Regions from separate parts of the Streptomyces venezuelae genome, predicted to be linked through region 1. Evidence: riboswitches for the same ligand, from Rfam matches in the RefSeq annotation. Region 1 holds a riboswitch; each other region holds the start of a gene.
The links. Region 1 has a riboswitch for S-adenosylmethionine ahead of DEJ47_RS09815 (aminotransferase class V-fold PLP-dependent enzyme). Riboswitches for the same ligand answer to the same signal wherever they lie in the genome.
Positions count from the first base shown of each region.

Region 2: linked by a shared signal. The riboswitch ahead of thrC (threonine synthase) and the one ahead of DEJ47_RS09815 (aminotransferase class V-fold PLP-dependent enzyme) in region 1 are both predicted to bind S-adenosylmethionine.
Region 3: linked by a shared signal. The riboswitch ahead of DEJ47_RS33575 (hypothetical protein) and the one ahead of DEJ47_RS09815 (aminotransferase class V-fold PLP-dependent enzyme) in region 1 are both predicted to bind S-adenosylmethionine.

Region 1 covers NZ_CP029193.1:2,112,087-2,122,099, reverse strand. The annotation lists gene DEJ47_RS09845 (response regulator transcription factor) at 1-9, opposite strand, end outside; gene DEJ47_RS09840 (heme-copper oxidase subunit III) at 213-833, shown strand; gene DEJ47_RS09835 (c-type cytochrome) at 910-1,719, shown strand; gene DEJ47_RS09830 (ubiquinol-cytochrome c reductase iron-sulfur subunit) at 1,716-2,771, shown strand; gene DEJ47_RS09825 (cytochrome b) at 2,768-4,408, shown strand; gene trpD (anthranilate phosphoribosyltransferase) at 4,573-5,637, shown strand; SAM riboswitch class IV at 5,747-5,864, shown strand; gene DEJ47_RS09815 (aminotransferase class V-fold PLP-dependent enzyme) at 6,054-7,427, shown strand; gene DEJ47_RS09810 (glycerate kinase) at 7,376-8,575, opposite strand; gene DEJ47_RS09805 (SLC13 family permease) at 8,602-10,013, opposite strand, start outside.
Region 2 covers NZ_CP029193.1:3,719,470-3,729,482, forward strand. The annotation lists gene groL (chaperonin GroEL) at 1-799, opposite strand, end outside; gene DEJ47_RS17115 (cold-shock protein) at 1,122-1,325, opposite strand; gene DEJ47_RS17120 (ubiquitin-like small modifier protein 1) at 1,744-2,019, opposite strand; gene thrC (threonine synthase) at 2,145-3,500, opposite strand; SAM riboswitch class I at 3,494-3,641, opposite strand; gene DEJ47_RS17130 (glucosyl-3-phosphoglycerate synthase) at 3,798-4,742, shown strand; gene DEJ47_RS17135 (hypothetical protein) at 4,822-5,076, shown strand; gene DEJ47_RS17140 (trehalose-6-phosphate synthase) at 5,206-6,612, shown strand; gene otsB (trehalose-phosphatase) at 6,794-7,711, opposite strand; gene DEJ47_RS17150 (DUF3263 domain-containing protein) at 7,731-8,006, opposite strand; gene DEJ47_RS17155 (ABC transporter substrate-binding protein) at 8,016-9,233, opposite strand; gene DEJ47_RS17160 (SIS domain-containing protein) at 9,535-10,013, shown strand, end outside.
Region 3 covers NZ_CP029193.1:7,407,337-7,417,349, forward strand. The annotation lists gene DEJ47_RS33555 (Gfo/Idh/MocA family protein) at 1-327, shown strand, start outside; gene DEJ47_RS33560 (Gfo/Idh/MocA family protein) at 324-1,343, shown strand; gene DEJ47_RS33565 (hypothetical protein) at 1,403-1,834, opposite strand; gene DEJ47_RS33570 (radical SAM protein) at 2,191-3,549, shown strand; SAM riboswitch class IV at 3,572-3,681, shown strand; gene DEJ47_RS33575 (hypothetical protein) at 3,726-4,019, shown strand; gene DEJ47_RS33580 (SDR family oxidoreductase) at 4,118-4,849, shown strand; gene DEJ47_RS33585 (GNAT family N-acetyltransferase) at 4,883-5,437, shown strand; gene DEJ47_RS33590 (DUF3253 domain-containing protein) at 5,552-5,836, shown strand; gene DEJ47_RS33595 (FG-GAP repeat protein) at 5,908-6,546, shown strand; gene DEJ47_RS33600 (amidohydrolase family protein) at 6,543-7,868, opposite strand; gene DEJ47_RS33605 (GntR family transcriptional regulator) at 8,381-9,157, shown strand; gene DEJ47_RS33610 (MFS transporter) at 9,154-10,013, shown strand, end outside.

The DNA of each region.
Region 1 (10,013 bases):
CGGCTGCATTGTTCCTCCGATACGTCGAGCTGTTGCGTCGAGCTGAGCTGTGCCGTCATGGGATCGGGAACCGATGCGCGGATGCTACTCCTCCCGACACCCCGTCAACACCGCTTCGGACAGGCCTCCGATGGGCCATCCGGGCAGGACACACCCCGTAGACACTCCGAACGGCACCCCCCGGGGTGAGGGCGGGATAAGCGACCGACATAATGTCGGTCGTGGCGACAGCAACGACAGTAGATACCGGGCACGCGCACCCGCCGGTCAATCGACCGAACCTCACCAGCGTCGGAACCATCATCTGGTTGAGTTCCGAGCTGATGTTCTTCGCGGCCCTCTTCGCGATGTACTTCACCCTGCGATCGGTGACAGGTCCTGATCACTGGAAGGAAATGGCCTCGGCCCTTAACTTCCCGTTCTCGGCGACGAACACCACGATCCTGGTGCTCTCCTCCCTCACGTGTCAGCTGGGCGTGTTCGCAGCTGAACGCGGGGATGTGAAGAAGCTCCGGATGTGGTTCATCGTCACCTTCATCATGGGTGCGATCTTCATCGGCGGTCAGGTGTACGAATACACCGAGCTGGTCAAGCACGAGGGCCTCTCGCTCTCGTCCGACCCGTACGGCTCGGTCTTCTACCTGACCACCGGCTTCCACGGACTGCACGTGACAGGCGGCCTCATCGCCTTCCTGCTGGTCCTGGGACGCACCTATGCGGCCAGGAGGTTCACCCACGAACAGGCGACCGCAGCCATCGTCGTGTCCTACTACTGGCACTTCGTCGATGTGGTCTGGATCGGCCTCTTCGCCACGATCTACATGATCAAGTAAGCGGAGGTCGCTCACGCGACGCATCCGAAACATTCCAGAAGCATCGACGCAGAAGATCCTGACACCGGGGTAATCCGTGAAAAAGCTCTCCGCACGACGACGCCATCCGCTGGCGGCGGTCGTCGTCCTACTCCTCGCGCTGGCGGCCACCGGGGGGCTGTACGCCGCGTTCGCGCCGGCGGACAAGGCGCAGGCCGATGACACCGCCCAGTCCCTCGCCATCGACGAGGGCAAGAAGCTCTACGCCGTGGGCTGCTCCAGCTGCCACGGAACCGGCGGTCAGGGCTCCTCCGACGGTCCGAGCCTGGTGGGCGTGGGCGCCGCCGCTGTCGACTTCCAGGTCGGCACCGGCCGTATGCCGCTCCAGCAGCCGGGTGCCCAGGCGCCCAAGAAGAAGGTCATCTACAACCAGGCCCAGATCGACCAGCTGGCGGCGTACATCTCGTCGCTGGGTGCCGGTCCCTCGGTCCCGACCGAGAAGCAGTACAGCCCGGAAGGGGCGGACATCGCCAAGGGCGGCGAGCTGTTCCGCACCAACTGCGCCCAGTGCCACAACTTCACCGGTGAAGGTGGCGCGCTGACGCACGGCAAGTTCGCGCCGTCGCTCGAAGGTGTCTCCCCGAAGCACATCTACGAGGCCATGCAGACCGGCCCGCAGAACATGCCGTCCTTCCCCGACACGACGATGCCGGAGAAGAACAAGAAGGACATCATCGCGTACCTCGACGCGGTCAACGGTGAGAAGACCGAGAGCCCTGGCGGTCTCAAGCTGGGTGGTCTGGGTCCGGTCAGTGAAGGCCTCTTCGGCTGGATCTTCGGTCTCGGCTCGCTGATCGCGGTCGCCGTGTGGGTCGCCGCTCGGACCGCAAAGGCCAAGAAGTCATGAGTAGCCAAGAGATTCCAGAAGAGAACCTGCCCAGCAAGCAGGAGACCGAGCACGGCTCGGTGGCGACCACGGAAGAGAACCCGTTCGCCGACCCGGGGCTGCCGCCCCACGAGCACCGCGTCCAGGACATCGACGAGCGGGCCGCCAAGCGGTCCGAGCGTGCCGTGGCCTTCATGTTCACGCTGTCGATGATCGCGACGGTCGGCTTCATCGCCTCGTACGTGGCGATCCCCGCCGACAAGAGCGTCTTCATCTGGCCGATCGGTCACATCAGCGGCCTCAACTTCGCCCTGGGCACCACCCTCGGCGTGGCGCTGTTCTGCATCGGCGCGGGCGCGGTCCACTGGGCCCGCACCCTGATGTCCGACGTGGAGATGACCGACGAGCGGCACCCGATCGCGGCCGAGCCCGAGGTCCGCGCCAAGGTCATGGCGGACTTCAAGCAGGGTGCCGAGGAATCGGGCTTCGGTCGGCGCAAGCTGATCCGGAACACGATGTTCGGCGCGCTGGCCCTGGTCCCGCTCTCCGGCGTCGTCCTGCTGCGCGACCTCGGTCCGCTGCCCGAGGACAAGCTCCGGCACACCAAGTGGGCCAAGGGCAAGATGCTCGTGAACATGAACACCCACGAGCCGCTGCGGCCCGCGGACGTGGCGGTCGGTTCGCTGACCTTCGCCATGCCCGAGGGCATGTCCGAGCACGACCACGACTTCCAGACCCAGATCGCCAAGGCCGCCCTGATGATCGTCCGGATCCAGCCGGAGAACATCAAGGACAAGCGCGAGCTGGAGTGGTCGCACGAAGGCATCGTGGCGTACTCCAAGATCTGCACCCACGTGGGCTGCCCGATCTCCCTGTACGAGCAGCAGACGCACCACGTCCTCTGCCCGTGCCACCAGTCCACCTTCGATCTCTCCGACGGTGCCCGAGTGATCTTCGGCCCGGCCGGCCACGCCCTGCCGCAGCTGCGCATCGGCGTGAACGAAAAGGGCTACCTCGAGGCGCTCGGCGACTTCGAAGAGCCCGTCGGTCCTGCCTTCTGGGAGCGCGGATGAGCACCACCACGACATCATCGAACGACAACCGCCAGAAGGCGCCCGCCGGTGAGCGGGTAGCGGACTGGGCCGACGGCCGGCTGGGGATCTACTCCCTCGCCAAGGCCAACATGCGCAAGATCTTCCCGGACCACTGGTCCTTCATGCTCGGTGAGATCTGCCTGTACAGCTTCATCATCATCATCCTCACGGGTGTGTACCTGACGCTGTTCTTCCACCCGTCGATGAACGAGGTGGAGTACCACGGCAGCTACGTCCCGATGCAGGGACAGTTGATGTCGGAGGCGTTCAACTCGACCATGCACATCTCCTTCGATGTGCGCGGTGGTCTGCTGATCCGGCAGATCCACCACTGGGCGGCGCTGATCTTCCTCGCCGGCATGTTCGTGCACATGATGCGCGTGTTCTTCACGGGTGCGTTCCGCAAGCCCCGTGAGGTCAACTGGGTCTTCGGCTTCCTGCTGTTCGTCCTCGGCATGTTCACCGGTTTCACCGGTTACTCGCTCCCGGACGACCTGCTCTCCGGCACCGGTGTGCGCTTCATGCAGGGCGCCATCCTGTCGATGCCGATCGTCGGCACGTACCTGTCGATGTTCCTGTTCGGCGGCGAGTTCCCCGGCGGCGACTTCGTGGCCCGGTTCTACTCGGTCCACATCCTGCTGCTGCCGGGCATCATGCTCGGCCTCGTGGTGGCGCACCTGATCCTGGTCTTCTACCACAAGCACACGCAGTTCGCGGGCCCCGGCAAGAGCAACAAGAACGTCGTCGGCATGCCGCTGCTGCCCGTCTACATGGCCAAGGCCGGAGGCTTCTTCTTCCTGGTCTTCGGTGTCATCGCGGTCATCGCGGCGATCGCCTCGATCAACCCGATCTGGGCCATCGGCCCGTACCGGCCGGACCAGGTGTCCACCGGCGCCCAGCCCGACTGGTACATGGGCTTCGCCGAGGGTCTGATCCGTGTGATGCCGGGCTGGGAGATCAACCTCTGGGGCCACACGCTCGCCCTGGGCGTGTTCATCCCGCTGGTCGTGGTCTTCCCGCTGGTCCTCGTGGCCATCGCGGTCTACCCGTTCATCGAGTCCTGGGTCACCGGCGACAAGCGCGAGCACCACATCCTGGACCGCCCGCGCAACGCCCCGACCCGTACGGCCTTCGGTGTCGCCTGGATCACCGCGTACATGGTCATGCTGGTCGGCGGTGGCAACGACCTGTGGGCCACGCACTTCCACCTGTCGCTGAACGCGATCACCTGGTTCGTCCGGATCGCCTTCTTCGCCGGACCGGTCATCGCCTTCATCGTGACCAAGCGGATCTGCCTGGGTCTGCAGCGGCGCGACAAGGACAAGGTGCTGCACGGCCGCGAGTCGGGTCTCATCAAGCGCCTGCCGCACGGTGAGTTCATCGAGGTCCACGAGCCGCTCAGCAAGGAGCAGCTGCACACCCTCACGGCGCACGAGCAGTACAAGCCGATCGAGCTCGGCCCGACGGTCGACGAGAACGGTGTCGAGCGCAAGCCGTCCGGTTCGCAGAAGCTCCGGGCGAAGCTCTCCAAGGGCTACTACGGGGAAGAGGGGCAGATCCCCAAGCCCACCGCCGACGAGTACAAGGAGATCACGAGCGGCCACGGCCACCACTGATCATTCCGGAGCTCTGAAGCTCTGACCAACACGGTCGCCACGGCGAGAGCCCCGTCCATTGCATGGACGGGGCTCTTTGCCGTGCCGGAGGCTGGATAGGGTGGTCCCACCCCGATGTGTCGGGGTGTTTCCTCCATACGCAGACGAAAAAACCAGGAGCGGCCATGAACGCTGTGATCCCCGCAGGAGGCGACACCGCGGCGGACCGTTCCTGGCCCGACGTACTGAACGGCCTCCTCGACGGGCGCGACCAGAGCGCCGACGACACGGCCTGGGCCATGGACCGCATCATGCGCGGCGAGGCCACCGACGCGCAGATCGCCGGGTTCGTGGTCGCCCTGCGCGCCAAGGGCGAGACCGTCGAGGAGATCTCCGGTCTGGTGCGCGCCATGTACGCGCACGCCAACGTCATCGACGTGCCGGGCCCGAGCGTCGACATCGTCGGCACCGGCGGCGACGGCGCCAAGACCGTCAACATCTCGACCATGTCCGCGATCGTCGTCGCGGGCACCGGCGCGAAGGTCGTCAAGCACGGCAACCGCGCCGCCTCCAGCGCGTCCGGCGCCTCCGACGTCCTGGAGAAGCTCGGCGTCAACCTGGACCTCACCCCCCAGCGGGTGGTCGAGGTCGCCGATGAGGCGGGCGTCACCTTCTGCTTCGCCGTGAAGTTCCATCCCGCGCTGCGCCACGCGGGCGGCGCCCGCAGCCAGCTCGGCATCCGCACCGTCTTCAACCTGCTCGGCCCGCTCACCAACCCGGCGAAGGTGCGCGCCCAGGCGGTCGGTGTCGCCGACCCGCGGATGGCGCCCATCGTGGCCGGGGTCTTCGCCGAGCGGGGCAACTCGTCCCTCGTCTTCCGCGGCGACGACGGGCTCGACGAACTGACGACGACCGCGACCTCGCGGATCTGGGTGGTGCGGGACGGGTCCGTGCGCGAGGAGGCGTTCGACCCGCGGGACGTCGGGATCGACCTGGTGCCCGTCGAGGCGCTGCGGGGCGCCGACGCCTCGTACAACGCGGAGGTGGCGCTGCGGCTGCTCGACGGGGAGACCGGGCCGGTGCGGGACGCCGTGCTGTTGAACTCGGCGGCGGCGCTGGTCGCCCTCGCGCCCACCGATCAGCCCCTGGTGGAACAGATCGGCGCCGGCATGGCGAAGGCGGCGCAGGCGATCGACTCGGGGGCCGCCAAGCGGGCCCTGGAGCGCTGGGTGTCCGCCAGCAACCGCTGAGGCACCCGCGGAGCATTCCCTCCTTCGGCGCAGCGATGTGACGCACGGCGCAGTCCGGAATCTGGACTGCGCCTTGCGCTCCGAAGATCGTGTGGCAGGATGCTGCACAGGTCATGAGTGACAGCGACTACGGCCCCGGCCCGCTGTCCGGCAACCCTCCGTCCGTGGCGGGGTGCCCCGGGTGAAGACCAGGTCGTACGCAGCAAGGCGTATGGCAAGCGCGGACCCCTGGACATCGTCGGATGTCACAGCCCTGGGGTCCTGGTCCTCAAGGGAGCAGTCTCGTGAGCAAGCGAATGTGCTAGGGCCTTCGGCCCCTTTCCGCGCACCCTTCTTCTCTTCATCACTGCGTTGCCGCATGCCTTCGGCGCGGCCGTCGTCGCAGTGAACTCACTTGCCTCTTACGGGAGTTCGCCATGTCTGTGTCCGCCGTTGCCGCCGACTCGTCCGTCTGTGCCCCGCTCGCCGTCCTCGGCCGGGACGTCACCGTTCCGCTGGTCACCGGCGGCGAGGTGACCTACGCGGCGCTCGACTACGCGGCGAGCGCGCCGGCGCTGCAGCGCGTGTGGGACGACGTTGCGGCGTACGCCCCGTACTACGGCAGTGTGCACCGCGGCGCCGGGTACCTCTCGCAGCTGTCGACCGACCTCTTCGAGAACTCCCGGAAGACCGTCGCCGAGTTCCTCGGCTGCCGCGAGGACGACCAGGTCGTCTTCACCCGCTCCACCACCGACTCCCTGAACCTCCTCGCCGCCGCGCTGCCCGCCGACTGCCAGGTCTTCGTCTTCGAGACCGAGCACCACGCCTCGCTGCTGCCGTGGCGGGACGCCCGCGTCACCTGCCTCAACGCGCCGCGCACCCCCGACGAGGCCGTACAGACCCTGGAGCGCGCCCTCGCCGACCGTGACCCCTACGGGCCCGCCCTCGTCTGCGTGACCGGCGCCTCGAACGTCACCGGCGAGCTGTGGCCGGTACGTGAGCTGGCCGCCGCCGCCCACGCGCACGGTGCCCGCATCGTCCTCGACGCCGCGCAGCTCGCGCCCCACCACCCCGTCTCCGTCGCCGAGTTGGACGTCGACTGGGTCGCGTTCTCCGGGCACAAGCTGTACGCGCCCTTCGGCTCCGGCGTCCTCGCGGGCCGCTCCGACTGGCTGCGCGCCGCAGAGCCCTACCTCGCGGGCGGCGGCGCCTCGCGGAAGGTGGCGCGACGCGCTGACGGCGGTGTGGACGTGGAGTGGCACGACAGCGCCGCCCGTCACGAGGCCGGTTCTCCGAACGTCATCGGCGTCTACTCCATCGCCTCCGCCTGCAAGGCGCTCACCGACGCGGGCTTCGACGAGCTCGTCGCCCGCGAGCAGCACCTCATCCGGACGGTCCGCGAGGGCCTCGCCGAGGTGCCGCAGGTGCGGATCCTCTCCCTCTTCGGTGACGACGCGCCGCGCGTGGGCGTCATCTCCTTCGTCGTGGACGGCTGGAACAGCTCGCACTTCGCCGCCGCGCTCTCCGCCGAGTACGGCATCGGCGTACGCGACGGCCTGTTCTGCGCCCACCCGCTGGTGCGCACCCTCCTCGGCAGCGAGCCCGACGAGCCCGGTGAGTGCGGCGCCCCCGAGGCCGCGCCGGGCGAGAAGTCGCTGAACGCGATCCGTGTGAGCTTCGGCGCGGGCACCCCCGACGAGCACGTCGAGCGTTTCGTGCGCGCGGTGAAGGAACTGGTCGCGGACGGTGCGCGCTGGAGCTACCGCACCGAGGACGGCCGGTGCGTGCCCGACACCGGCGCCGCCGCCTGAAGGGGCAGGCGTGAGCCCAGCTGGATCATCCGCAGGGCCCGCTCCGTCGCGTCGGTGAGGAACTCGCCGCCCCTGCCGAGCGCCTCGGTCATCGACATCGGGGCGGGCAGGATCGAACTGTAGGCGTCGACGCCGACGGAGCGCACGGCGTGCGCCCCGGCCCCGATCGTGCCCGCGAGGACCAGGACGGGCCTGCCGGAGAGCTTGGCGCGGCGGGCGACCTCGGCGGGGACCTTGCCGCGCGGCGTCTGGTGGTCGAGGGCGCCCTCCGCGGTGATGACGAGGTCGGCACGGGCGAGCCGCGCGTCGAGGTCGAGCCGGTCGAGCAGGACGTCGAAGCGGGGGAGCAGGGCGGCGCCGAGGGCGGCGAGCCCGGCGCCGAGACCGCCCGACGCGCCTGTGCCTGGCCCCTCGAAGAGGTCGGCGCGCACGTGGAGGTCCCGCGTGAGGAGGTGCGCCCAGTGCTCCAGGGCGGCGGCGAGCTGCTCGACCTGGGCGGGCGTCGCGCCCTTCTGGGGGCCGAAGACGCGGGCGACGCCGCGCTCGCCGCACAGGACGTTGTAGGGGTTGCAGGCCACGCGGATCTCGGTGTCCGCGAGACGCGGGTCGATGCCGCTCGGGTCGATGCGGTTCAGGCGCGTCAACTCCCGGCCGCCGCGCGGCAGTTCCCAGCCGTCCAGGTCCAGGAGTCTGGCGCCGAGTGCTTGCAGGGCGCCCGCGCCGCCGTCGGACGTACCGGAATCGCCGCAGCCGACGAGGATGCGGCGGGCACCCGCGTCGAGCGCCGCGCGGATCAGCTCGCCGACGCCGTACGTCGTGGTGGCGCCCGGGTCGCGCAGATCGCGGGGGACCAGCGACAGACCGGCCACGGCCGCCATCTCGACGACCGCCGTGCCGTCGGGCAGCAGCGCGAAGTGGGTGCCGATCGGCTGGCCGACGGGGCCGGTCGCGGGCAGCGCGACGAGACGGCCGCCGCTCGCCGCCGCCAGCGCGCGGGCCGTGCCCTCGCCGCCGTCCACCAGCGGGATCAGATCGGTGTCGGCGTGCGGGACGGCACGGCGTACCCCCGCGGCGATGGCCTCGGCCGCGGAGCTCGCGGACAGCGACTCCTTGAAGCCGCTGGGGGCGATGGCGAAACGGGTCAGCACGGTGGTCTCCAGGTGGACGCGGGGGTTCAGCGGACGGGGACGCCGAGCAGCGGCCAGAGCGTCACGGCGAAGAGCAGGACGAGCGCGGCGGTCAGCGGCGCGAGGACGGCGGAGAGCCGCAGGAGGTCCCGCGGGGTGTAGGTGGGTGTGTCCGGGATGCCGGCGAAGAGGGTGACGGGCTTCGCGGAGGCGGGCAGGGTGTGGCAGAACCCGGCGGCGGCCGTGGAGGCGAGGGCCGCGGCGACCGGGTTGACGCCCGCGCCGACGGCCGCCGCCACGACCAGCGGCACCAGGACCGACGAACGGGCCGAGCGTGACTGCAGGACGAGGTGCGCTGCCGTGCTGACGGCGACGACCACGGCGAGGAACAGCCACGCGGGGAGGTCCAGGGGCAGTCCGGACACCAGCCACCTCGCCGCCCCCGAGTCGGCGAGCGCGACGCCCATCGCCATCGTCGCCGCCATGAACAGGAGCAGCGCCCAGGGGACCGTCCGGAGCGCGTCCTTCAGGCCGACGGTGCCGAGCGCGGGGGAGGCGGCCACGACCGCTCCGATCAGCGCGACGACGGCGGGCGGCACCTGGTGGAGCGGCTCGCTGCACCACAGGGCGACGACGGTGGCGAGGAGCAGGGCGCAGCGCGTCTCGGCGGGCTCCCAGGGGCCGGTGACGGGCTGTTCGCTGTGTTCCTGGAGCTGGTCGAGGGTGATGCGGACCGGTTCCTTGCGGTCGGCGCGCCGCGTCGTCGTCAACAGGACGGCCTCGGCCGCCAGATGCGAGGAGGCCATGGCGAGCGGCAGGCCGAGCAGCAGCCACTGCGTGAAGCCGATCCGCTCGCCGGTCGCCTCCCACAGGACCGACACCGTGATCAGATGCGCGCCCGCACCGATCAGTGTCGCGACCGCGGACAGGAGGATCACGGTCGGAAAGAGCAGCGCGAGCATCACGACCAGTCGCCTTCGGTCGGCGAGGACCTTGGCCAGCGCGAGGAACACGGGCAGCGCGAGCGCGGCGCGCCCCGACGTCGCGGGCACCGCGAAGGCGGTCACGACCAGCGCCGCCGTCGTCAGATGCGTCAACTGCCGTACGGTGCCCGCGCCGCTGACCAGGAACGCCGCCGCCCGCCCCGCGAGCCCGCTGCGCGCCACGGCGGCCGCGAGCACGAAGGCGCAGATCAGCAGCCACACCGTCTCGTCGCCGAGGGTGCCGAACAGGGTGTCGCTGCTGATCACGCCGGTCGCGGTGAGGGCGAGGCCCGCGCCGAGCGCGATGTACGTGTCGTCGACCGGGGTGCCGATCCAGGCGCAGGTCGCCAGCGCGAAGACGGCGAGGGTGAGACGGGCGTCGCCGCTCAGACCCGGGAAGTTCCCGGGGACCGCGAGCAGCGCGCACAGGCTGAGCGCCGCGCAGAGGGTCACGGCCTGCCGCAGGTTCAAGGTCA
Region 2 (10,013 bases), 1.6 Mb from region 1:
CACGGATCTTGTTGACGACCAGGGTCGACAGGGCCTCGCCCTCGACGTCCTCGGCGATGATCAGCAGCGGCTTGCCGGACTGCATGACCTTCTCGAGGAGCGGAAGGAGGTCCTTCACGTTCGAGATCTTCGAGTTGACGATCAGGATGTACGGGTCGTCGAGCGACGCCTCCATACGCTCCATGTCGGTGGCGAAGTACGCCGAGATGTAGCCCTTGTCGAAGCGCATACCCTCGGTGAGCTCCAGCTCCAGACCGAAGGTCTGGGACTCCTCGACGGTGATGACGCCTTCCTTGCCGACCTTGTCCATCGCCTCGGCGATGAGCTCGCCGATCTGCGTGTCGGCGGCGGAGATGGAGGCCGTGGAAGCGATCTGCTCCTTGGTCTCGACATCCTTGGCCTGCTCGAGCAGGGCGCCGGAGACGGCCTCGACGGCCTTCTCGATGCCGCGCTTCAGGGCCATCGGGTTGGCACCGGCGGCCACGTTGCGCAGACCCTCGCGCACCAGGGCCTGGGCCAGGACGGTCGCGGTCGTCGTGCCGTCACCGGCGACGTCGTCCGTCTTCTTCGCGACCTCCTTGACCAGCTCGGCGCCGATCTTCTCGTACGGGTCCTCGAGCTCGATCTCCTTGGCGATGGAGACACCATCGTTGGTGATCGTGGGGGCGCCCCACTTCTTCTCGAGGACGACGTTGCGACCCTTGGGGCCCAGGGTCACCTTGACGGCGTCGGCGAGCTGGTTCATGCCGCGCTCGAGGCCGCGCCGTGCCTCCTCGTCGAACGCGATGATCTTGGCCATGTGAAGTGGTCCTCCCGGACGGGGTGGAAACGCAAAAACGGATCGTGCAGATGCCCGCGACGGACGGCCTGCAGCCCTTGTGGTTCCTTGCCCCACCCGGCCTGCGGGCCTCACCGACCCGATCCAAGTTCTGTCACTCTCACTGGGAGAGTGCTAAGCCCAATGATTAGCACTCGACCCCTGCGAGTGCAAGCGCCTCTCACGGATCCCGGCGAGGAACCGGGGAGGGACCGGGGCGCGACCCGGCGCACACGAGGGGCCCGTACCCCTGACGGGATACGGGCCCCTCGCGATGCTTGCTTCGGTGGTCGGTCGCGCCGAGCTAGACGGCGAGCTTGACCATGTCCGCCTGCGGACCCTTCTGGCCCTGCGAGATCTCGAACTCGACTCGCTGACCTTCTTCAAGGGTGCGGTAACCGTCCATCTGGATCGCGCTGTAGTGGACGAAAACATCCGCACCACCGTCGACCGCGATGAAGCCGTACCCCTTCTCCGCGTTGAACCACTTGACGGTGCCCTGAGCCATGCCTAACTCCCCTATTACTGGCCCTTGCACAGGACCGCACTTCGCGGACCCGGGTCAGACCTCACCCCCCACTGGTAGGGGTGTGCGCCGGAACGCGTCGACCGCCGCTGAATGTATCTGTCCAACTGCCGTCTGCAACAGGTCAATCGGACGAGAATTCTGGGCGCGCCCGATCGGTAATATACGGAGATTCCGTCCGGATCCAGGGCAAGTCGGGCCAGGCAAAAGCCGCAAAAGGCTTAAATGGGCAGTGCTCTTTGGCTGCTTCTTGTCGGCCTGAGGCCGACTTCGTATATGCGCTCGGCACGAGCGGCGGAGCGCGCTTCCCAACTGTACCGCGCTCAACCATGCAGAATTGCCCCCTCCGTTTCTCTCGCGGAGGGGGCAATTCAGATAACGCAGGGTGCTCGCGAAAAGATCAGCCGCCGGCGACGGCGGGAATGATCGAGACACCCGCGCCGTCCGGAGTGGCCGTCTCCAGACCCTGCTCAAACCGGACGTCGTCGTCGTTCACGTACACGTTGACGAAGCGGCGCAGCTTGCCCTGGTCGTCCAGGACGCGGGCGGCGATGCCGGTGTGGTTCTTCTCCAGGTCGGCGATGACCTCCCCGAGGGTCGCCCCCTCGGCGGCGACCTCGGCCTTGCCGCCGGTGTAGGTGCGGAGAATGGTGGGAATCCGGACGTTGACGCTCATGGGTTCACCTCAGAAGTACGGGATGGGAAAGGCGCCCCGTCGGGGGCGCCCCGAAGGGGCGCGGGGAACTGCGCGAGGACGGACCACGACCCGCTGCCGGCAGCGGACACCAGGCCCTACGGCGACTAACCGGCAAGGCCCGCGGAGCGAAACGCCTCGAGGCTCGGCTTGATCGTCGCCGTGGCCTGCGACGTCTCGGCGACCGCGTCGAGCGTCTTGAGGCCGTCCCCGGTGTTGAGGACCACCGTGGTCAGCGAGGGATCGATGAGGCCCGCCTCGACCAGCTTCTTCGTGACGCCCACCGTCACACCGCCCGCGGTCTCCGCGAAGATGCCCTCCGTACGGGCAAGGAGCTTGATCGCGTCGACGACCTGCTCGTCGTCGACGTCCTCCACCGCACCCCCCGTACGCCGCGCGATGTCGAGCACGTACGGCCCGTCGGCCGGATTGCCGATCGCAAGCGACTTGGCGATCGTGTTCGGCTTCTGCGGACGGACCACGTCGTGGCCCGCCTTGAACGCCGCCGACACGGGCGAGCACCCCTCCGCCTGCGCGCCGAAGATCTTGTAGGGCTTGTCCTCGACGAGGCCGAGGGCGATGAGCTCCTTGAGCCCCTTGTCGATCTTCGTGAGCTGCGAGCCGGACGCGATCGGGACGACGAGCTGGTCGGGGAGGACCCAGCCGAGCTGCTCGCAGATCTCGTACGCGAGGGTCTTGGAGCCCTCGCCGTAGTACGGCCGCAGGTTGACGTTGACGAAGCCCCAGCCCTCGCCCAGCGGGTCGCCGATGAGCTCGGAGCAGAAGCGGTTCACGTCGTCGTAGTTGCCCTCGATGCCGACGAGCTCGCCGCCGTAGACCGCGGCCATGACGACCTTGCCCTGCTCCAGGTCGTGCGGGATGAACACGCAGGACCGGAAGCCGGCGCGGGCCGCCGCGGCGCCCACCGCGCCCGCGAGGTTGCCCGTGGAGGAGCAGGACAGCGTGGTGAAGCCGAAGGCGCGCGCCGCTTCGAGCGCCTGCGCGACGACGCGGTCCTTGAAGGAGTGGGTGGGGTTGCCGGAGTCGTCCTTGACGAACAATTTGCCCTGCTGGACGCCGAGTTCCTTCGCGAGGTTGTCGGCCTTGACGAGCTTGGTCCAGCCGGGGTTCAGGTTCGGCTTGTCGGCCACGTCGGCGGGGACGGGCAGGAGCGGGGCGTAGCGCCAGATGTTGGCGGGGCCTGCCTCGATCTGCTTGCGCAGGGCCTCCGGGTCGCCGAGGGGCAGGTCGTACGCGACTTCGAGGGGGCCGAAACACTCGGCGCAGGCGAAGATCGGGCCGAGCGGGAACGTGGTGCCGCACTCACGGCAGGAGAGGCCGGACGCGGGCCCGAGGTCCACGGAAGAGGCGGCGCTTCCGGAGGTGCTTCCGGAGGTGCTCTCGGAGGTGCTTTCGGTGGCGACAGTCTGCACAGCCATGGAGGCGAGGCCCTTTCTCCTCATCTTCCTCGCGACGCATTTCGCCGCGAGACGGAATTGGCACCTTCGCCGGCCGGGAGCCTCGCTGCGTTTGACTGCGCGAGACCGACTGGGTGGTTGCCGGGGCTTCAACGGGCCGTATCCCTCTGCCCCTCTGGATGAGCGGTATTCGATTGTGAGTTTCGATTGTCGTCGGCGAACGCGGTGGTGACCCCGACATGCGATGGCCACCGGCGTTGTTCAAGACTGTAACCGAAGCCCCGGACCCTTGAGATAGTCGTCCGAACCGCGAGATGGATCACATATGGGAGGACCACGACCGTGCTGGAAGAGGTCGAGCACTGGCTGAGCAGGCGTTCCTGGTCCGTCGCCGACCGCCCGCTGGACCTGCTGGCCGCGGCCAAGCGGGCGGGTGGCGCGTCGGTGAGCGTCGTGCTGCCCGCGCTCGACGAGGAAGGGACGGTCGGTGAGATCGTCGCCGAGATCCGCCGTGAGCTGATGGAGAGGGTTCCGCTGGTCGACGAGCTGCTCGTCGTCGACTCCGGCTCGACGGACCGTACGGCGGAGGTCGCCGCCGCCGCGGGCGCCAAGGTCGTCCACCGCGACGCGATCCTGCCGCGCCTTCCGGCCGTGGCGGGCAAGGGCGAGGTGCTGTGGCGCTCGCTGCTCGCGACGAGCGGCGACATCGTGGCGTTCGTCGACGCGGACCTGAAGGAGTTCTCGGCGGACTTCGTCTCGGGGATAGTCGGCCCGCTGCTCACCGACCCGGACGTGGCGTTCGTGAAGGCGATGTACGACCGGCCGCTCGCGGGGGCGGGCGGGCAGGGCGGCCGGGTGACGGAGCTGATGGCGCGGCCGCTCCTGAACATGCACTGGCCGCGGCTGGCGGGGTTCGTGCAGCCGCTGGGCGGCGAGTACGCGGCGCGCAGGTCGCTCCTGGAGCGGCTGCCGTTCCCCGTCGGGTACGGCGTGGAGCTGGGCCTGCTCGTCGACGCGCTGCACACCGTGGGCCTGGACGCGCTGGCGCAGGTCGACGTGGGGGTGCGCAGGCACCGGCACCAGGACGGGCAGGCGCTCGGGCGGATGGCGGCGGCGATCTACCGGACGGCGCAGGTGCGGCTGGCGCGCGGTCATCTCGTACGTCCCGAGCTCACGCAGTTCGTCCGGGGCGAGGGCGGGTTCGAGCCGAGGACGCATCCGGTGGACACGGAGGAGAGGCCGCCGATGGCGGATGTCGCCGAGTACGCGCACCGGCGCGTGGCGTAACCACCGTAGATCATCCGCTTTGCCTACATTGCCCTTTATGCGGTTTATGAGGGTCAGATGTACATGGACAAAAGACGCCTTGAGAGTCATGCGGAGGGCGGCCGGACTGGCGCTCGCCACCGCCGCGGTCGCCGCCGTGGTCGCCGCCGGGTTCCTCGCCGCGGCGCCCGCCGCCACGGCCGCCTCGCACAAGGAGGCCCGGCAGGCCCGGTCCGGTCCTGCCGAGCTCGCCGACACGGGCAGCTCCCGGACCCTGCTCTTCAGCGGGGCCGCGGCCACACTCTGCGGGCTCGGCGTCCTGGTGATCATCGCGGCACGCGGACGCCGCGACTGACCCACCCGGCACAGCGGCCCACGCACGGCACACGCCGACACACGACGGCACACGCCGGTCGGATTCCCTTCTCAGGGAGTGCGGCTTCCGTACGTTTGAGGGTTTACGGGACGGGCTACGTTTTGCCACATGGTCTCCGAGTCCGCATCGTCAGCAGCGCAGGTCCTCGTCGCGTCCAACCGCGGCCCCGTCTCGTACACCGTCGGAGAGGACGGTGAGCTGACCGCGAAGCGCGGCGGCGGAGGCCTCGTCTCAGGACTCAGCGCGATCGGCGACGAGGCCGACGCCCTCTGGGTGTGCGCGGCGCTCGGCGAGGGCGACCGCGAGGCCGTACGGCGCGGCGTCGGCGAGCCCGGCGTGCGGATGCTGGACATCGACGCGCGCGTCCACGCGGACGCGTACAACGGCATCGCGAACTCAGTGCTGTGGTTCGTCCACCACATGCTCTACCAGACGCCCCTGGAGCCGGCCTTCGGGCCGGAGTTCCGCGCGCAGTGGGCGGCGTACGAGACGTACAACCGGGCGTTCGCCGAGGCGCTGGCCCGGGAGGCGGCACCGGGGGCGGCCGTCCTGGTGCAGGACTACCACCTGGCGCTGGTCCCCGGCATGCTCCGCGAGCTCCGCGAGGACCTGCGCATCGGCCACTTCTCGCACACCCCGTGGGCGCCCGCCGACTACTTCCGGATGCTGCCGGACGACGTCGCCGAGCAGCTGCTGCGGGGCATGCTCGGCGCGGACCGGCTCGGGTTCCTCACGGGGCGGTGGGCCGACGCGTTCACCGACTGCTGCGTGCGGGTCGTGGGCGGCACGTCGGGCACCCGCATCGGGGTGCACGGGCTCGGCGCCGACGCGGACTTCCTGCGCGAGCGGTCGCGGCGGGACGACGTCGAGGAGCGGATGCGGGCGCTGCGGGAGCAGGCGGGCGAGCAGGACGGCGAGCCGCGCAAGCTGATCGTGCGCGTGGACCGCACCGAGCTGTCCAAGAACATCGTGCGCGGCCTCCTCGCCTACCGGGAACTCCTCGAGACCCGCCCCGAGTGGCGCGAGCGTGTCGTGCACGTCGCCTTCGCCTACCCCTCCCGGCAGGACCTCGCCGTCTACCGCGACTACACGGAAGAGGTCTCCCGGGTCGCCGCGGAAATCAACTCCACCTACGGGACGGACGGCTGGACCCCGGTGGTCCTGCACGTCAAGGACGACTTCGCACGCTCGCTCGCCGCCTACCGCATGGCGGACGTGGCGCTGGTCAACCCCATCCGCGACGGCATGAACCTCGTCGCCAAGGAGGTCCCCGTCGTCTCCGACGACGGCTGCGCGCTGGTCCTCTCGCGGGAGGCGGGCGCCCACGAGGAGCTCGGCGAGGACGCGCTCACCGTGAACCCGTACGACGTGACGGCCACGGCCGACGCGCTGCACGCGGCCCTGCTCATGCCGCGGGAAGAGCGCGCCGAACGCACGAAGCGCCTCGCGGCGGCGGCGACCGCGCTGCCGCCCGCGCAGTGGTTCCTGGACCAGCTGCGGGCACTCACCGGCTGACCCCGGACAGTCCAAGACCCCCATCGCGTTTGTCCATGGGCCCGGCGCGGAGTCGGCCACTACGGTCCGCGGCATGACTCCGCGTCCGGCAGGCACACTGCCCGCCCCTACGGGGTCGGTGGCGTCCGCGACCAGCCCACGACGGCCCGCGGACGCGCACCGCAATCGAGGCGAGCGCCTCTCAGCGCAGTTGCGCACCGATCCACGACAGCAGCCGCACCACGCCCGCGGGTCCGTCCACCACCAGGTCCGCCCGGCCCGCGAGCTCCGCGACCTCCGAGCTGCCGCTGCAGACGAGCAGTCCCGCCACACCCTCCGAGCGGAGCTTCTCCACTGCGCCGAAGGCGGGCAGGTCGCCGAGGTCGTCGCCCGCGTACAGGACGGACTCGGCGCCGACCTCCCGCAGGTACTCGGCGAGGGCCACGCCCTTGTCCATGCCGGGCGGGCGCAGCTCGAGGACGAGGCGGCCCGGCTCGACGATCAGGCCGTGCCGGCGCGCCAGCTCGTCGAGCGGCTCCCGCAGCGCGTCGAACGCGGCCTGCGGGTCCTCCGCGCGGCGCGTGTGCACCGCGACGGCCCGCCCCTTCTCCTCTATCCACGTGCCGCGCCAGGCGCCGATCCCGTCCAGGAACCCGGGAAGCTCGGCGCGCACGGCCGCGACACCGGGGTGCGGCTCGGCGGCGCGCACGGTGCCGGTGACGGCGTCCCAGCGCTCGGCGCCGTAGTGCCCGAGGACGACGAGGTGTTCGAGGCCCGGCACGCCCGCGAAGCCGCCGTAGCGCACGGCCACGCCCGCCGGGCGGCCCGTGACCACGGCCGCCGACCGCAGGCGCGGCGCGAGCGCGGCGAGCACGCGCGCCGCGTCGGGGTGGGCGCGCGCCTGCTCCGGGTCGGCGACGATCGGGGCGAGCGTGCCGTCGAAGTCGAGTGCGACGACCGCGCGCTCGGGCCGGGCGAGGACCGCGGCGAGGCCGTCGCGCCCGGCGGGCGTCACGGGCTCGGGCGGTCCGGACGGGTCGGCGGGACCGGCGGGACCGGCCGGTCCGGACGGTTCGGACGGTTCGGGCAGGTCCGACTGTGAGTACGTAGGGTCACCCATGGGCCCGACCTTAGCCGCGTCAGCGCTCGTCGCGCCGGGACTCCCGCACCCGGCGCAGCCGATTGACCGTAATCGGGTCGTGGGCGAGCGCGCGGGTGTCGTCGAGAAGGGCGTTCAGGATTTGGTAATAGCGCACCGGCCCCATCCCGAGCTCCTCGCGGATGGCCCGTTCCTTGGCACCGGGGCCGGGCCACGGCCGCCGTTCGAGGGCGAGCACGGCACGGTCGCGGTCGGAGAGGGCGCCCGGGACGTCCTCCGTGCCGCCGTCCGGCTCATCCGGGTCGTGAACGGTCATGCCAGCACGCTACTCGGCGTTCTCCATGGTCATCGCACGGCTCTGGATGCGGCTGAGCACCGACTTCGGGTTGCCGCCCTCGCCGACGGTCTTGCCGATGTCCTTCTTGATGTCCGCGGAGACCTGCGCCCACGACGTCTTGCCCACCGGATACAGCTCGGAGGTCGGGAGCTCGTCGAGGAACTTGCCGAGCGCCGTGTGACCGCGGTCCTTCGCCATCTCCTGGGACGCGGAGGTCGTCACCGGCAGGATGTCGTACTCGTTCGAGAAGTCGAGGACGTTCTTCTTGCTGTAGGCGTAGTCCAGGAACTTGCCGGCCTCCTTGCGGTGGCCGTTCTCCTTGAACGCCATCATCCAGTCGGCGACACCCATCGTGGCCTGCGCCTTGCCGTTGATGCCGGGCGCCGGCACCATGCCGAACTTCACGCCCTTCTTGGCGGCCATCTTCATCAGCGTCGGGTGGCCGTTGAGCATGCCGACCTCGCCGCGCGAGAACGCCGCGAAGGCCTCCGCGCGGTTCATCTCCGCGGGCGCCGTCGGACCCGTCAGGCCCTTGCCGACCAGCTCGTCCCGCAGCCAGGCGAACGTCTTGGCGTTCTGCGGGGAGTCGATCGCGTACGACCCGACGTTGTCGGTGTAACCGCCGCCGCCGCTGAGCATCCACATCAGCGTCTCCGCGGGCGCCTCCTCGGGGCCGAGCGGCAGCGCGTACGGGATCTTCACGCCGCGCGCCTTCAGGGCCTTCGCGTCGGCCTGCAGCTCGCTCCAGCTCTGCGGCGGCGTCAGGTTCGCGTCCTTGAAGAGCTTGGTGTTGTAGAAGAGCAGGCGGGTCGAGGAGGCGAACGGCATGCCGTACTGGATGCGGTTGACCTCACCGGCGCGCGAGAGCGGCGCCAGGAAGTCGGCCTGCGTGGCGATGGAGAGGAGCTCGTCGGCCTCGTAGAGCTTGCCCTGCGCGGCGTAGTCGGCGTAGGCGCCGATCTGCGCCAGGTCGGGGGCGTCGCCCTTCTTGACCATCTCCTTGACCTCACGGTCCACGTCGTTCCAGGAGTGGACGGTGACGTCGACCTTGATGCCGGGGTTCTCGGCCTCGAACCCCTTGACGACCTTGTCCCAGTACTTCTTGGAGCTGTTCGCCGCGGAGTCGCCGTAGTCGGCGGCCACCAGCTTGAGGGTGACGTCACCGGAGTCGCCCGGACCGCCGCAGCCGGCGAGCACGCCCGCCATGCCCAGTGCGGCCACCGCCGCGGTCAGACCTGTCACGCGCCGCTGCACAGCTGTCCCACCCTCATTGCTTTGCTTCTACGTTCCGCACCTTGCCGAACTGCGATTTTCTCCCGAGTCCGGACACAAGGTCTACACCACCCGAGTCTCACTTGTGCAACGGCGTCCCACGGGCCCCGGGCGTTGCAGGCCGCGCGGGGCGACTGCTATGCACATCAGGTCCCCGGACGTTCATGCACGGCACATCGGTACACCGCTCGACCACACCGCTCGAACACACCGCACTGACGAGGAGCCTTGGCGCATGTCGCGTACCGCAGAAGAAATAGCCACCCAGCCCGCCTGCTGGCGCCGGGCGGTGGAAGCGGCCGCCGCCTTCGACGACCTGCCGAGGCCCGGTGAGCGGATCGCCGTCACCGGCTGCGGGACGTCCTGGTTCATGGCCATCGCCTACGCGACCCTGCGCGAGGCCGCGGGCCTCGGCGAGACGGACGCGTTCGCCTCGTCGGAGTTCCCGGCGGGCCGCACCTACGACCGCGTCGTGGCGATCACCCGCTCCGGCACGACGACGGAGGTCCTCGACCTCCTGAACCGCCTCAAGGGCACGGTTCCGACGCTCGCGCTCACCGCCGACCCGAAGACGCCCGTCATGGACGCGGCGGACTCGGTGGCGGTCCTGGACTGGGCGGACGAGGAATCCGTCGTCCAGACCCGCTTCGCCACGACGGCCCTCGCCTTCCTGCGCGCCGGTCTCGGCCACGTCCCCGGCCTGAAGACGGTGCA
Region 3 (10,013 bases), 5.3 Mb from region 1:
TTCCGCGTCGCGGGAGCCGACGGCCTCCTGCACCACGACTCCACCGCCGTACCCGGCTTCAAGATCACCGCCCAAGGTGTCCGCGCCGCCAACGAAGGCATCCCCACCAGCCCCATGACGGAGAGCCCCTTCCTCACCGAACTCCGCGAGTTCGCCACGTCATGGCAGGAGGGCGGGCCGGAACCGAGGGTGAGCACTCGCGACGGCATAGAGGCCGTGCGGATCGCGGAGGCCGCCGTCGAGTCCAGCCGCACGGGCCGCGTCGTCGAGCTCACCGGGAGCAGTGCCGCACCCACGATCACCGACACCGAGGAGGTCACGCGATGAAGGTCGCCGTCCTGTCGTTCGCCCACGTCCACGCGGCGACCTACCTGCGCCTGCTCTCCCGCATGCCCGGCGTCGACGTCCTCGGCAGCGACCCCGAAACGGACCTCGCGGCACCCGGCGAGGTGCGGGGCCGCGCGGTCGCGGACGCGGCACGGGTCGCGTACGCGGACACGTACGAGGAAGCCTTCGCCTGGGGCCCCGACGCGGTGATCGTCTGCTCCGAGAACGCCCGGCACCGGCCCCTCGTCGAACGCGCCGCGGCGCACGGTGTGCCCGTTCTGTGCGAGAAGCCCCTGGCCGCCACGGTCGAGGACGGCGAGGCGATGGTCGCCGCCTGCCGGGCCGCGGGCGTGCGGCTCGCCGTCGCCCACCCGGTGCGGTTCAGCCCGGCCTACGCGGCCGTGAAAGCGGCCGTCGCGGCGGGTGAGGCGGGCCGGGTCCTCGCCGTGTCCGGCGCGAACAACGGCGCCATGCCGACCCGCGCCCGCCGCTGGTTCGCCGAGCCCGCCCTCTCCGGCGGCGGCGCCCTCATGGACCACACCGTGCACATCGCCGACCTGCTCGACGACCTCTTCGCAGAGGCGACGCCCGTCGAGGTGTACGCGCAGACCAACAACCTCCTGTACGCCGACGAGGTCGCCGCCGAGACCAGCGGCCTGGTCAGCGTGACGTACTCCAACGGCGCCGTCGCCACCATCGACTGCAGCTGGTCGCACCCCCGCTCCCACCACTCCTGGGGCGGCCTGGAACTCACCGTCGTGGGCGAGCGGGCCACCCTGGAGATGGACGCCTTCGACCAGAAGGTGCACGGCTTCAGCGAGCGCGAGGGCACCGGCACCGAGGTGCCCTTCGGCCCCGACCTGGACGAGCTGATGCTGCGGGCGTTCCTGTACGGGGCCCAGGAGGGCGCGATGACCGTCGCGGACGGCGAGGGCGGTCTGCGCACCCTGCGCGTGGTGGAGGCCGGCTACGCGTCGGCCCGCAGCGGGGTTCCGGTCGCACCGCGACAGGACTGACGAACGGCAGCGGCGCCCGCGGCCGTCTCCCGGCTGCGGGCACCGCCTGTCAGCGCGTGTCAGTAGTCATTGCAGGCCGTTCGGATCGTTTCCTCGCCGGAGATGTTCCCCTCGTAGATCCAGCCGTAGGGCGCCTCGCCACCCTTGCTGACGTAGTACCACCAGTATCCCGAGGACGGGTTCTTGTACCGGCACCAGCCGCCGAGTCGTTGGCCCACATAGAGCCTGGAGGAGACGTCGCCGCATGCGCTGCTCGGGCCGGACCTGAGAGCGACGGACCGTGTGACGTCCGCACCCCCCAAACCGTTCGACGTGGGCTTGGCGTTGCAGGCTTGGGCGCCGGTGGGCACGTTCGACGGCGTGAAGTCCGGTGCCTGGTCCGCCACGCTCGCGGAGGGGGCCGGTGCTGCCGCATGGGTGGGTGCGACCGTCGCGCCGAGAGCGATCATGCTGCTGAGCGCAGCGGTCACGAGAGTAGGTCGTGCACGCACGTGAGCTCCTTCATGGCTGGGTTCCGGTTCAGGTCCGGCCCATTGCGTGGAGAGCTGTTCCTCGACGCGACGGGCCCGCGCCGTGGCGACCGCCGGGCCGGCCAGGCACCCCCACAGACTGTTGACCATCGACAGGTCAAGCAACGGAAGCCGGCTGTCCCGGACAGTCGCCGGCCTGTCCGGGCCGGTCAGCGCCGTGTCCGTGCCGCGTCCCGGACAGGACCGCCGTGGCAGGGCCGCGCAGGATAGACCTGCGGTGGAGACGCACTGAGACCGGAGTCGGATCCGGAACGGATCCGGCGGGTATTAGCGTGGACTGGACAGATCGACCGAACAGGATCCGAGGTGCCCGGCCCATGCCAAGCCGCAGCGAGAGCCGTACCCAGCTCATCGAGTCACTCATGGAGCGGTTCCCGCACGTGCCGCGGGAAGCCGTGATCAAGGAGGATCTGCTGCGCGGCGGCATCGCCTTCGACGAGTCGGCGCTCAGCGACAACGAGAACGGCGAGGTCAAGCCGAAGTCGTACTTCATCTTCTCCTTCGACCACGGCACGCTCCCCGAGCTCGGCGCCGCCGCCCTGCGCCGCCCGCCGGAGGAGATCGTCCTCACCGGCGGCCCGTACGAGCTGCGCCGCACCGTCGTCTCGGTGCGTGTCAACCCGTCCTCGCCCTACCGCGTCGCCGCCGACGACAACGGCGTGCTCGGCCTCTACCTGGACGGGGCGCGGATCTCCGACGTCGGCCTGCCCCCGATGCCGGACTACTACCGGCACACGCTGGAGAACGGCAAGTCGGTGATGGAGGTGGCGCCCACCATCCAGTGGGGCTACCTCATCTACCTGACCGTCTTCCGGGTCTGCCAGTACTTCGGCGCCAAGGAGGAGTGCCAGTACTGCGACATCAACCACAACTGGCGCCAGCAGAAGGCGGCGGGCCGCCCCTACACGGGCGTGAAGCCGATGGACGAGGTTCTCGAAGCCCTCGCCATCATCGACAAGTACGACACGAACAAGTCGTCCACCGCGTACACGCTCACCGGCGGCGCCATCACCACGCGGCTCCAGGGCAAGGACGAGGCCGACTTCTACGGGCAGTACGCGAAGGCCATCGAGGAGCGCTTCCCGGGCCGCTGGATCGGCAAGGTCGTCGCCCAGGCCCTGCCCAAGGAGGACGTGCAGCGCTTCCACGACTACGGAGTGCGGATCTACCACCCGAACTACGAGGTGTGGGACCCGTACCTGTTCGAGCGGTACTGCCCCGGCAAGGAGCGCTACGTCGGCCGTGACGAGTGGCACCGCCGCATCCTGGACTCCGCCGAGGTGTTCGGGCCGCGCAACGTGATCCCGAACTTCGTCGCGGGCGTCGAGATGGCCGAGCCGTTCGGCTTCAAGACGGTCGACGAGGCCATCGACTCCACGGTGGAGGGTCTGCAGTACTTCATGTCGCGCGGCATCACGCCCCGCTTCACCACCTGGTGCCCGGAGCCCACGACGCCGCTCGGCAAGGCGAACCCGCAGGGCGCGCCGCTGGAGTACCACGTGCGGCTCCTGGAGGCCTACCGCGCGACGATGGAGGCGAACGGCCTCACCTCGCCGCCCGGCTACGGCCCCGCGGGCCCCGGCAACGCGGTCTTCTCGGTCAGCTCCTTCATGGACAGCCTGCCCGCCGAGAAGGCCGCTCCGGAGGACGCGATTACTCCCGCGACGGCCGGCTAGGCGAGGTGTTACGGTCGGGGCGGGTCACGAGTTCCAGTGTCAAGCCCCGGCTCGCTGGACGGCACCCCGCTCCGTCGCGGGTGCCCCGGGTGACGACCCGCCCCGTGCGACGTGCACGGGGAACGGCGGATCACCGGGTCGGCGAAACCCGGGGTCCACGACTCCGGAGGCGCCCCATGACGCATTCCCCCGCGCACGACAACCGTGACACCTCAATCGACGTGCTCCTGTCCTCGTACGACGTCGCCGACGACGGCCGCATCGCTCTCCACGTGCTCGGCCCGACCCGTGGCGTTCCCGCGGTCCTGTGGACGCGCGACCCGCAGCACCTGCGCCGCGTGCTGCGCGACCACAAGGGCCTCGCCCAGTGGCAGCCCCACCGGAACGTGCTGAGGCTGCGGTGCGACACGGCGGGCACCACGCTGGTCGGCGTGGCCGCCGGGGCGGGCCACGAAGCCGCTCGCGGCTGACCAAGATCACCGGTTCGTAGGATGACGGCGGATCCGGGCGCGGGCGATCCCCGCGCCCGGACGGCGCGACAGTCAGCCACCCAGAGCCGGAGGTCCCCGTGCAGCACCACCCCGTCACCGTCGTCACCGGCGGAAGCCGCGGTATCGGCGCCGCTGTCAGCGCCCGTCTCGCCGAGGACGGCCACGACGTCGTGATCGGCTACCGGTCGAACGCGGGCGCCGCCGAGGAGGCCGCCGCGGCGGTCCGCGCGGCGGGCCGCCGCTGTGTCACCGTCGAGGTCGACACCGCCGACGAAACCGACGTCGACCGTCTCTTCGACGCCGCCGCCGGGCTCGGCCCGGTCACCGGGCTGGTCAACAACGCCGGGGTGAGCGGGCCTGTCGGGACCCTCGCCGACGCGGACGCCGAGGGCATGCGCCGGGCGCTCGAAGTGAACGTACTCGGTTATCTGCTCTGCGCCCGGCGGGCGGTACGGGACATGAAGGCCAACGGCGGCGGCGCCATCGTGAACGTCTCGTCCGCCGCCGCGACGCTCGGCGCTCCCGGCGAGTACGTCCACTACGCAGCCGCGAAGGGCGCCGTCGACACCATGACGGTCGGCCTGTCCAAGGAGGTCGCCGGGGACGGCATCCGCGTCAACGCCGTCGCCCCCGGCGTCATCTGGACCGAGTTCCACGCCGACCCGGAGCGCCCGGCGAAGCTCGCCGCGGGCATCCCGCTCGGACGTTCCGGCCAGCCGTCCGAGATCGCGGCGGCCGTCGCCTGGCTGCTCTCGGACGAGGCCTCGTACGCCACCGGCACCGTGCTCCGGGTCGCCGGCGGGCGCTGACGCGCCCCGGTCGACCGCTCGTACGATGGGCGCATGATCAGTGGAGCGGTCGATCTCGCGCACGGCATACTCATCCGGCCCGTCACCCTCGACGACGCGGACGCGCTGGCCCGCGCCTACCGGCGCAACCGTGACCACCTCGGCCCCTGGGACCCGGACCGTCCCGCCGCCTTCTACACCCCGGAGGGGCAGGCCGAGCGGGTCCGCGTGCAGCTGGCGGACGGCCGGGCGGGCCGGTCCGCACACTGGGTCCTGGCGAGCGGCGCCGAGATCGTCGGCCACGCGGCCCTCTCGAACATCGTGCTCGGCCCGGCCCGCAGCGGGAACCTCGGCTACTGGATCGACGCCGAACACGTGGGCCGCGGCCTCGCCTCCGCCGCCACGCGGCACGTCTGCGCGGCGGCGGACACCCAACTGGGCCTGCACCGCGTCGAGGCGGGCACCATGCTGCACAACACCGCGTCGCAGCGCGTGCTGAGGAAGTGCGGTTTCGAGGAGTACGGGCTCGCTCCGTCCCTCCTCTACCTGCACGGTGCCTGGCGCGACCACCGGCTCTTCCAGAAGATCCTCAACGACCGTCCTCTGTGACCCTGTGACCCTGTGACCCTGTGACCCTGTGACCCTGTGACCCTGTGCCCCTGTGAGCCCGTGACCGCCGTGCAAGCTTCTGCGGCGCCTCCCGCTCGGTGCGAGACTGACGTGATGACGCAGAGCGAGCGGCAGCGTGCGGAGCACACCGAGCGGCGCCTGGAAGAGACCATCCTGGAGTTGCTGGACCGCCGTGCGCCGGACGCCACGATCTGTCCCTCGGACGCCGCGCGGGCGGTCTACGAAGGGGATGACGACGGCTGGCGCGCGCTGATGGAGCCCGCCCGCCGCGCCGCCCGGAACCTGGTCGAGGCCGGCGAGGCGGAGATCACGCAGGGCGGCGAGCCGGTCGACCCGGCGGAGGCCCGCGGCCCGATCCGCATCCGCCGGATGCGGTAGCACTCCGTTCACGTGCTGTGTCGCGCACAACCATCGGTCGTTTCCGCGTGTCTCCGAGGCGAGTCACGTCCGTGCGCAGGGATTTCTCGGCCATTTCCGACCTCGTGCGCGCCCGAGGAGGAAACCGTGGGCATCCGCCGACCCGCCATGTCGACCGCCGTGGTCGCGACCCTGACCGGTTCGCTCGGCGTACCGGTTCTGGCGGGCACCGCGTCCGCGAGGACCGCGTCCGCGAAGGCCGTCTCCGATCGGGGCGCCGCCTCGTACGGGAGGACTTCGACGGCGACGGATACCCCGACCTCGCCGTCGGCGTCCCCGGCGAGGCGATCGGCTCGAAGGCGAAGGCCGGCGCCGTGGTGCTGCTCAAGGGCGACAAGGACGGGCTCACCGGCAAGGGGGCGCGGGCATTCCACCAGGACACGGCGGACGTCCCGGGTGCGGCGGAGCCCGGTGACGTGTTCGGCGGCTCGGTACGGCTGCTCGATGTGACCCGTGACGGCAGGGCGGACCTGGTCGCGGGCGCGCCGGGCGAGGACTTGGGTGCCGTCAGGAACGGTGGCGCGGTGTGGCTGCTGCGCGGCGCCGCCGCCGGTCTGACGGCGTCCCGGTCGTCCGCGCAGAACCCGACGGACATCGGGGCACCTGCGGCCAAGGCGCTGTTCGGCCTGAACCCGAGCGGGCACAACGGCTCGGGAACGGTGATCCCCTAGGGGCGGCGCCCCGGGCGGCGGGCCGTGCGGTCCGGGTCCGGGTCCACGCGCTGGATCCGGGCCCGCCGCACGACCTCGGGCCCCGTCTCGGCGGCCTCGCGGACCAGTGCACGCCCGTCCCAGTCGGTGGGCCAGCCGTGCCACAGGCGCAGCCTGCCGTCCACGAAGACCGCGCTGATCTGGTCGCGGCCGGCCAGTCGGACCAACTCCCACGACAGGTCGTACGACGGCGTGAGCTCGGGTACGTCGAGGTCGACGAGGAGGAAGTCGGCCGCCTTGCCGACGGCGATCTCGCCCGTCACCCCGCCGAGCCCGACGGCGTCGGCGCTCAGCGAGGTGGCGTGCGTGAGCCACACCCGGCCCGCGCCGCAGGCGGAGTCCCCGGCCATCAGGCCGTACGACAGCCGCTGGGCGCTCTCCGCCGCGTCGACCAGGCGGAACCCGTTGCCGCGGGTGCCGTCGGTGCCGGTGCCGAAGCGGATGCCCATGGTGTGCCACATGAGGGCGTGCGCGACGGCGTTGCCCTTCCACGCGCTGGCCACCGGGTTGTAACTGACCGCGGCGCCGGTGTCGGCGAGCATGCGCATCTCGTCGGGGGTGAGCAGGGTGGCGTGGGAGCCGAGGGTGTGCGCGTTGAGGGCGCCGATGTGGTGCAGGTACGACAACGGGCGTCGGCCCACGCTCTTGAGGGAGCGTTCGACGGAGGCCAGGTGTTCGTTGACGTGGACCTGGAAGACCGCGTCGGCGTCCGCGCACAGCTCGGCGGTCCTCTTCAGCACCTCGGCGGTGGCGTCCTCCGGCACGGGTATCGCCAGTGAGGGATGGATCAGCCGGGAGTCCTGGAACCGCTCCAAATGCTCCTTGCCGCCCTTGCCGTCGGAGACGACCTTGGACAGCACACAGCGCAGCCCGGCCTCCTCGGCGGCCTCGGCGATGACGCCCACGTCGACGGGCGCGCGGGTGCCGGCGTCGGCGGCGGTGGTGAACCCGCCGCGCAGCGCCTCCAGGGCGGCGAGCTTCGCCGAGAGGTGCGCCGTCTTCTCGTCCAGGGCGTGTTCCAGGGGCTCCCAGACGGTCTTGAAGATCTCCGACGGCTGCCCGAACGCCTGCGCCTTGCCGAAGCTCTGCGTCAGGTGGTGGTGTGCGTCCACGAAGCCGGGCATGAGCAAGTGGCCCTTGAGGCGCACCTTCTTGGCGCTCCGGTGCGCGTCGGCGAGCTCGCGGACCGGCCCGACGGCCCGGAACGTACCGCCCTGGACGAGCACCGCACGGTCCTTGACGGGGCCTTCGGGGAGCAGGACGACGTCGGGTACGAGCAGCAGTCGACGGGCGCGGAAGTCCTCCGGACCGAAGGAGCCGCGGCCGTCGCGGCCATCGCGACCATCGTGCTCGGCTGCGGCCGCAGGCGTCGCGCCGCCCGCACCGAGGAAGCCACCGGTGCCGGCGAGCCCGGCACCGACGACGAAACGGCGACGTCCCACGCCGCGTGACCCGTCGGCGCCACCACCGCCACCGACACCGCCACCGACGCCGAAGTCGGGGCCCTCGTCCGCGTACTCGTTCTCCACCGCACGCTCCTTTGGCGTTGCACAGGGAAAGCCCGGCCGCACGGGGCGGCCGGGCCGGGGCGGCCGACCTTAGGGGAGTCCATCAGGCGGAACAAGGGTTTCGGCAAATGGAAAGGGGAGGAAGGGGTTCGGGTCGGCGGGGGAGGTGGCGGAACTGGTCCGCGCACCCCGCCTCACCGCAGGCCACGACCGTTGTCGCAGGTCAGGCCAGGTGGCGTAACTCCACGGAAACGTTGGCGCCCTAGTTTCGACAGATGTCAGGTCCCATGAACCCCCCGTCCACCGGGCAGGCGCCACAGACACCGCGGAACCGGCAGCGGACCCGGGCGGACCGTGCCCGGCAGGTCGCCGAGGTGTTGCGCCGTCAGATCGCCTCCGGGTCCTTCACGTCGGGCATGCTGCCGGACGAGCGGACGCTGATCGCCGACTTCGCGGTCTCGCGCAACACCGTGCGCGAGGCGTTGGGCGTCCTGCGCGGCGAAGGCGTGGTCGAGCGGCGCCAGGGCGTCGGCACGGTGATCGTACGGCGGCCCTTCGAGCACACCCTGGAACGGCTGACCGGCCTCGCGGAGACGCTGGGCACGCACGGCGAGGTGGTCAACCAGGTGCGGGTCGCGGGCCTGGTGCGGCCGCCCGGCGACGTGGCACGCAAGCTGGACGTCCCCGTCGGCGGCCGGGTGGTCCACATCGAGCGGCTGCGGCTCCTGGACGGCGTGCCGCTCTCCCTCGACCTGACCTACCTGGCCGCGGACATCGGGGAGCCGCTGCTCACCGCCGACCTGGCGGGGCGGGACCTGTTCGGGCTCATCGAGCAGTCCATCGGCGCCCGGCTCGGCTCGGCGAGCGTCACCATGCACGCGGTGGGCGGCGACCCGCACACGTGCGCGCTGCTCGACATCCCGGCCGGTTCGGCACTGTTCACCGTCGAACGCCTGACGAGGCTGCCGGACGGGCGGCCGGTGGACCTGGAGTTCCTGCGCATCCGCGGCGACCGGCTGGCTTTCCGGGCCGAACTGGTCCGGGCGGGAGGCGGCGCGCGATGAACCCCGGCCGCAGGATCACGCCCACGTACGGGAAGGCGCTCCCTCGCGAGCCTCCTTGCGGCGTCCGGGCCCTCGAATCCCCGGCGCCCGAGCCCGACGGACCCGGCCCCGGCCCGCTGACCGTCGCCGTGCTCTGCCTGTGCGTCACCCTGGTCGTCGGCATGGTCTCCGCCGTGAACCTCGCCGTCCCCGCGCTGTCGCGGAGCGCCCTGCGCCCGTCGGCGGAGTCGGTGCTGTGGGTGGTCGACGGCTACGTCGTGGTCTTCGCCTGTCTGCTCATCCCGGGCGGCGCGCTCGCCGACCGGCTCGGCCGCAAACGGGTGTTGGCGGCCGGTATGGGCCTGTTCACCGCCGGCTGCGCGCTGTGCGCGGTGGCGCCGGGAGTCGGCGTGGTGATCGCGGGGCGGGTGGTGAGCGGTGTCGGTGCCGCCGCGGTGCTGCCGACGACGCTCGCCCTGATGGTGGGCGGAGCACCGTCCCACCGTCGGCCGCGGCTGGTCGCGCTGTGGGCGTCGATGACGGGTCTGGCGGCCGTGCTGGGCAACGTCGGCGGTGGCGCGGCGCTCCAACTCGGTTCGTGGCGCGCGCTGTTCTGGAGCGTGGTGCCGCTGTCCGTCGTGGCACTCGTCCTGGTGCTGGTGTTCTCCCCGGCGCCCCCACGGCACGACCGTCCGGTGTCGGTGGTGTCGGCGGGCCTGCTGACGGCCGGGTTCCTCGCCCTCCTGTCGGGCATCGTGTCCGGTCCCGGGGCGGGTTGGGGCAGCGCACGGGTGCTGGCCGGGTTCGCGGCGGCGGTGGTGCTGCTGACGCTCTGGGCGGTCCGTGAGCTGCGGCGCGAGCACCCCATGCTGGACCC